Regions from separate parts of the Proteus sp. G2626 genome, predicted to be linked through region 2. Evidence: predicted binding sites of a transcription regulator. Region 2 holds the regulator's gene; the other holds the start of a gene.
What was found. The regulator sigma-54, encoded in region 2, starts transcription at its own class of promoters, with help from an activator protein. The targets are predictions, from matches to a motif close to GTTGGCACANNTTTCGCTNT.

Region 1 (3,437 bases), on a different contig from region 2:
CCCCGTAATCCGCCTAACGGATTTTTAATTTCATGTGCCAGCCCCCTAACCAATTCCCTAGCAGCCATTTGTTGGGCTTGTTGTATCTGCTCTTGGCTTAACCGGCGTTGACTATCCATAGGCGCCAGTTCCAGCAAAATGTGTTGCTCGGAAATAGGTTGGGCACTGAGCGACATTGTGTGTGATTGGTTATTAACAACCAAGATCACTTCATTGTCGGTAAAGCTTTGCCCACTCGCTAACGTTTCACGCATTAAATCAGCATCAAAAGAATAATAGCTGAATAAGGCGGTAAAAGGTGTTTCAAATAATTTTCGACGGCTTTGTGCTAGAACTTGTAACGCAGAATGATTTGCATAACAAATAATAAACTCTTTGTTGATAACCAATACAGAGTGTATTAATGAGTCTAAAATTAATGTGTTATCAGGTAAGTCTGCCGTTTCCATATTGAATACCTCTTTGCACCATTTTAGTGCATCTTACCTTTATTGCATTAATGAACCAATGCGTAAGTGAATAGACGGACTCCTTAAATGGGAGAAAAGTGCCCATCCGAAGATGGGCAAAATAGCTTCACGGCAAAAAAAATCGTTTTACATCTCAGGGGTTAAGTTTTTCTCAGTAAAGATCATCTTAAGCACTGTAATACATTTCAAATTCAAGAGGATGCGGTGCCATACGTACACGTTGAACGTCAGTACGTAATAATTCTAAATAGGCATCAATAGCATCATCAGTAAATACATCACCGCGAGTTAAGAATTCGCGATCGGCATTTAATGCGTTTAATGCCTCTTCTAATGAACCCGCGACAGTTGGGATCTCTTTTGCTTCTTCTGGCGGTAAGTCATAAAGGTTTTTATCCATAGCATCACCGGGGTGAATTTTATTGATAATTCCATCAAGACCAGCCATTAACTGAGCAGCAAACGCAAGATAAGGGTTTGCTAAAGGATCTGGGAAACGCACTTCAATACGGCGCGCTTTCATACTAGCCACAACTGGAATACGAATGGACGCTGAACGGTTACGCGCAGAGTAAGCCAACATAACAGGGGCTTCAAAACCCGGAACTAAGCGCTTGTAGGAGTTAGTCGTTGGGTTGGTAAATGCATTTAGCGCACGAGCATGCTTGATAATACCGCCGATGTAATACAGCGCCATTTCAGATAATCCGCCGTATTTATCGCCGGCAAACAGGTTTACACCATTTTTAGACAGTGACATATGGCAGTGCATACCAGAGCCATTATCACCGACTAAGGGTTTAGGCATAAAGGTCGCTGTTTTACCAAATACATGAGCAACGTTTTGTACCACGTATTTATAAATTTGGGTTTCATCTGCTTTTTTGGTCATGGTATTGAAGCGAGTTGCGACTTCGTTTTGACCGGCTGTCGCCACTTCATGGTGATGTGCTTCAACCACTAAGCCCATTTCTTCCATAATATTACACATGGTAGAACGAATATCTTGTGATGAATCAACGGGTGGCAGTGGAAAATAGCCCCCTTTAACCATAGGGCGGTGACCTTTGTTGCCATCTTCATATTTGGTATTGGTGTTCCATGCAGCTTCAATATCATTGATAGCGTAAGAAGCGCCTGAAATATCGTTTTTGAAACGAATATCATCAAACAGGAAGAATTCTGGCTCTGGCCCAAATAATACGGTGTCTGCAATACCACTTGATTTTAAATAATCTTCAGCACGCTTTGAAATAGACCGTGGGTCACGGTCGTAACCTTTCATAGTGCCTGGCTCTAATACATCACAACGAATAATCAGTGTTGGATCTTGGAAAAAAGGGTCAAGCATTGCGGTTGTTGCATCTGGCATCAGTACCATGTCTGATTCGTTAATACCTTTCCAGCCACCAATAGAGGAACCATCGAACATTTTTCCTTCTTCAAAGAAATCGTCGTTAACCTGATGAGCCGGAATAGTAAGATGTTGTTCTTTACCGCGGGTATCAGTGAAACGTAAGTCAATATATCTAACTTTATGTTCTTCAATCATGGATAACACATGTTCAAGGGACATAGGAACTCTCCTGGCGAATGGTTTTATTGAGTGCAGTGGCCTTACACATTTTTCGGTGAATTTTTTGCTCACCTAAATTCTATTGCGAAAAGCATGCCAACTTATCTAAAAAGGGATATATACTGTATTGATGAAGTTTAGTGTAGAATATCTCCTGTGATTTTTTAATTATTGCACAAACTTGGTGCAAATTAAGCCTAATTAGTTGCACTATTTTGGTGCAATCGAACGGATGCTACTAAATTCTGAGGCGTGAAAAGGATCACAATTCAATTAATTGCATATTGTTAAGCAATCATTATTGTGATCTTGTTTAGTCTCTCGTCTAAAGCGTGTACAATACTGCGCTTATTTCTACAATGCCTGAGGCAAATTTTGTGATCGAAAACTTGCGTAATATCGCCATCATCGCCCACGTTGACCATGGTAAAACAACTATCGTCGATAAATTACTACAGCAATCTGGTACGTTCGGTGAACGTGAAACCGTAGCTGAGCGCGTGATGGACTCAAATGATCTCGAAAGAGAGCGCGGAATTACTATTCTTGCGAAAAATACAGCGATTAAATGGAATGACTATCGTATTAATATCGTAGATACCCCAGGACACGCCGACTTCGGTGGTGAGGTAGAACGCGTTATGTCTATGGTAGACAGCGTTCTATTGCTGGTTGACGCGATGGATGGCCCAATGCCACAAACGCGTTTTGTGACACAAAAAGCGTTTGCTAACAATTTAAAACCAATTGTTGTTATCAATAAAGTTGACCGCCCTGGTGCGCGTCCAGACTGGGTTGTTGATCAGGTATTTGACCTGTTCGTAAACTTAGGTGCAACTGACGAACAACTTGATTTCCCAATTATCTATGCATCTGCATTAAATGGTATTGCGGGAACAGATTACAATGACATGGCTGAAGATATGACCCCGTTATATGAAGCTATTGTCAAATATGTAGAGCCACCAAAAGTGGATCTGGAAGGTACATTCCAGATGCAAATTTCTCAGTTGGACTACAACAACTACCTAGGTGTTATCGGTATTGGTCGTATTAAGCGTGGTAAGGTTAAACCTAACCAACAAGTGACTATCATTGACAGCGAAGGTAATACCCGTAACGGCAAAGTCGGTAAAGTTTTAGGTCATTTAGGTTTAGAACGTATCGAAGTTGATGTTGCTGAAGCTGGCGATATCATCGCAATCACAGGTTTAGGTGAACTGAATATCTCTGATACGATTTGTGAAGTGGGTGCTGTTGAAGCGCTACCTGCATTAGCCGTTGATGAACCAACTGTTAGCATGTATTTCTGTGTTAATACTTCACCTTTCTGTGGACGTGAAGGTAAATTCGTGACTTCTCGTCAGATTTTAGATCGTCTGAAAAAAGAG
Region 2 (3,437 bases):
TTTTACTGCCTTCACAGTTGCAAGAGAAAGGTCCTGGTGTTAACAACAAAGGTAAGTAACACTTTATGGCGCTGTTAAAAGCTGAAAATTTAGCAAAAGCATACAAAGGGCGCACCGTCGTCGGTAATGTTAGTCTGAATGTTAATTCAGGTGAAATTGTTGGTTTACTTGGCCCAAATGGTGCCGGTAAAACAACCACATTCTATATGGTTGTCGGCATTGTCGCTCGTGATGCAGGTAGTATTACTATTGATGATGAAGACATCACTCTGTTACCGTTACATGAACGTGCGCGTAAAGGCATAGGCTATCTGCCCCAAGAGGCCTCTATTTTTAGACGGTTAAGTGTTTATGACAACATTATGGGAATTTTAGAAATTCGCCATGATTTAACACCAGAGCAACGAAAAGATCGTGCAGAAGAGCTTTTAGAAGAGTTCAATGTCAGCCATTTGCGTAACAGCCTAGGGCAATCATTATCAGGGGGCGAACGCCGTCGAGTTGAAATTGCACGCGCATTAGCAGCAAATCCTAAATTTATTTTATTAGATGAACCTTTTGCGGGTGTTGATCCAATTTCAGTCTTAGACATTAAAAAGATAATCCAACATCTACGTGATTATGGATTAGGTGTACTGATTACTGACCATAATGTTCGTGAAACATTAGATGTGTGTGAACGCGCCTATATTGTCAGCCAAGGTCACCTTATCGCTCATGGTTCACCAGAAGAAATTCTTGAAAATGAGCAAGTTAAACGTGTTTACTTAGGTGAAGGCTTCCGCCTGTAATCCTAGATTCACTTTTACTCTGTCATGGATGACAACAGCCAAGGACTCATCGCATTATTATGAAACAAAGTCTGCAACTTCGTCTCAGTCAGCAATTGGCTATGACGCCTCAGCTACAACAGGCTATTCGTTTGTTGCAACTTTCGACGCTTGAATTACAACAAGAAATTCAGCAAGCGCTTGAATCCAATCCTCTTCTAGAACAAGACGACGAGCAATCCGATCCCCTTTCAGATGAAACTTCTCATACCGATAATCAATCTGACTCAATAACAGAAAAAACTAACGATAACCAGGTTGAAGAGTTTGATACGCTGGATGCTTTAGAGCAAAAAGAGATGCCCGACGATCTCCCTTTAGACACACAATGGGAAGAGATCTACACCGCAGGCACACCTTCTGGCACCAGTAATGATTATAGAGATGATGAACTTCCACTGTATCAAGGTGAAACAACTGTTTCCTTGCAAGATTATCTGACTTGGCAGGCGGATCTCACTCCGTTTACAGAAACTGATAGGGCCATTGCTATAAGTATTATCGATGCGGTTGATGAAACAGGATATTTAACTGTTACAACAGATGACATCCTACTTGGAATGGGCGATGATGAGATAGAGCTTGATGAAGTTGAAGCCGTATTAAAACGTATTCAACGCTTTGATCCTATTGGTGTTGCTGCACGCGATTTAAAAGAGTGTCTTTTGATCCAACTTTCGGCTTTTTCAACAGATACGCCTTATCTTAAAGAAACGCAGTTGGTCATTAGCCAACATTTAGAATTATTAGGCAATCGCGACTTCCGCCAATTGATGCGTCAAACAAAGTTACGTGAAGAAACATTAAAATCGGTTATTGAGATAATTCAATCACTTGATCCTAAACCTGGATTAAGTATTGATGCTGGCGAGTCAGAGTATGTTATCCCAGATATACTGGTAAAAAAATCAGGTGAACGCTGGCAAGTTGAGTTAAATACAGATAGCATTCCTCGCCTACGCATAAATGAAACCTATGCTGCATTGGGTCAATCGACCCAAAATGAGAGCGATGGAAAATTTATTCGTGACAATTTACAAGAAGCTAAATGGCTGATAAAAAGTTTAGAAAGCCGTAATGAGACATTATTAAAAGTCGCTCATTGCATTGTTGACACACAGCAGGCGTTTTTCGAATTGGGTGAAGAGCATATGAAACCCCTTGTGTTAGCGGATATCGCTGAACAGGTTGAAATGCACGAATCCACCATTTCTCGAGTGACAACGCAAAAATTTTTGCATTGCCCGAGAGGAATTTTCGAATTGAAGTATTTTTTCTCTAGCCATGTGAATACTGATAGCGGAGGCGAAGCCTCTTCAACAGCAATCAGGGCTTTAGTGAAGAAACTAATCGCAGCAGAAAACCCAGCGAAACCACTGAGTGATAGTAAACTGGCTGATATGCTCGCAGAGCTTGGCATACAAGTTGCTCGACGTACTGTTGCGAAATATAGAGAGTCATTATCCATCCCGCCTTCAAACCAACGCAAAGAGTTGGTTTGAGCATAATTGAGAAGGAAGACACTATGGAACTTCAAATCACTGGTCATAACATTGAATTAACTGATGCTCTGCGTGAGACCGTCAAAGCAAAAAGCGCGAAATTACCTCAGTTCTTTGACAAAATTAATAACGTTCAGGTTATCCTGAAAGTCGAAAAAGTGAATAAAATCGCTGAAGCGACCATTCAAGTTAATGGCGGTGAATTACATGCCTCTGCTGAAGCAGAAGATATGTACGCAGCAATTGATGGATTGATGGATAAACTGGCTCGTCAATTAACCAAACACAAAGATAAACTGAGACAACATTAATTCATTTCCCATTGTGAAATGGGGATACAATCGGCGAAGTTACTGCGTTGTTTATGACTCGGTTCAAGCCAACGCCTAATCAATATCAGTAACAAAAAACCAGATGCCACCTTGTGACATCTGGTTTGCTGGTCTAAGTGAATAAGACAATGAACAACGATACAAAGATGAATATTAGCGACGTACTTTCTCTGGCATGTACGCATAATGATGTACACTGCACGAGTAAAAAGCGCGCGTTAGAAATTATCAGTGAAAACGCAGCAAAAGCACTTAATTTACCCGAAACACTGATATTTGAAGCCTTATTGACGCGCGAAAAAGTCGGTACAACAGGGATTGGGGGGGGGTTAGCTATCCCTCATGGACGTATTGAAAGTGATGAAACAGAAAAAGTAGTTGGTGTGTTTCTTCACTTAAGCGAACCTATTGCCTTCGACGCTATTGATAATCAACCTGTCGATTTGTTGTTCGCATTACTCGTTCCTGCAACACAATGTAAGGAACATTTACACACACTGTCTTTGATTGCAAAACAGTTGGCAGACAAAAATTTATGTCGCCGACTACGCTCCGCACAAAGTGATGAAGAGCTTTATCAGATTATCACAGAATAACCCCTACGGGTTTGTTGGGACGCGAATAGCATACAGTGGAATGATATTCATCACTGGGAAATTATAGGGAGCTACCTCATGGTGCTGATGATAGTCAGCGGACGCTCTGGTTCAGGTAAGTCAGTTGCTTTGCGTGCGCTTGAAGACATGGGATTTTATTGTGTTGATAACTTGCCT

Region 1: the regulator sigma-54 is predicted to act here: its motif matches at 2,128-2,147, upstream of glnA (glutamate--ammonia ligase).

What each region holds. Positions count from the first base shown of each region.
Region 1 is NZ_JAABNH010000025.1:175,349-178,785, forward strand. It holds gene glnL (nitrogen regulation protein NR(II)) at 1-449, opposite strand, end outside; gene glnA (glutamate--ammonia ligase) at 637-2,046, opposite strand; gene typA (ribosome-dependent GTPase TypA) at 2,406-3,437, shown strand, end outside.
Region 2 is NZ_JAABNH010000009.1:400,963-404,399, forward strand. It holds gene lptA (lipopolysaccharide ABC transporter substrate-binding protein LptA) at 1-59, shown strand, start outside; gene lptB (LPS export ABC transporter ATP-binding protein) at 66-791, shown strand; gene rpoN (RNA polymerase factor sigma-54) at 851-2,332, shown strand; gene hpf (ribosome hibernation promoting factor) at 2,356-2,643, shown strand; gene ptsN (PTS IIA-like nitrogen regulatory protein PtsN) at 2,793-3,260, shown strand; gene rapZ (RNase adapter RapZ) at 3,339-3,437, shown strand, end outside.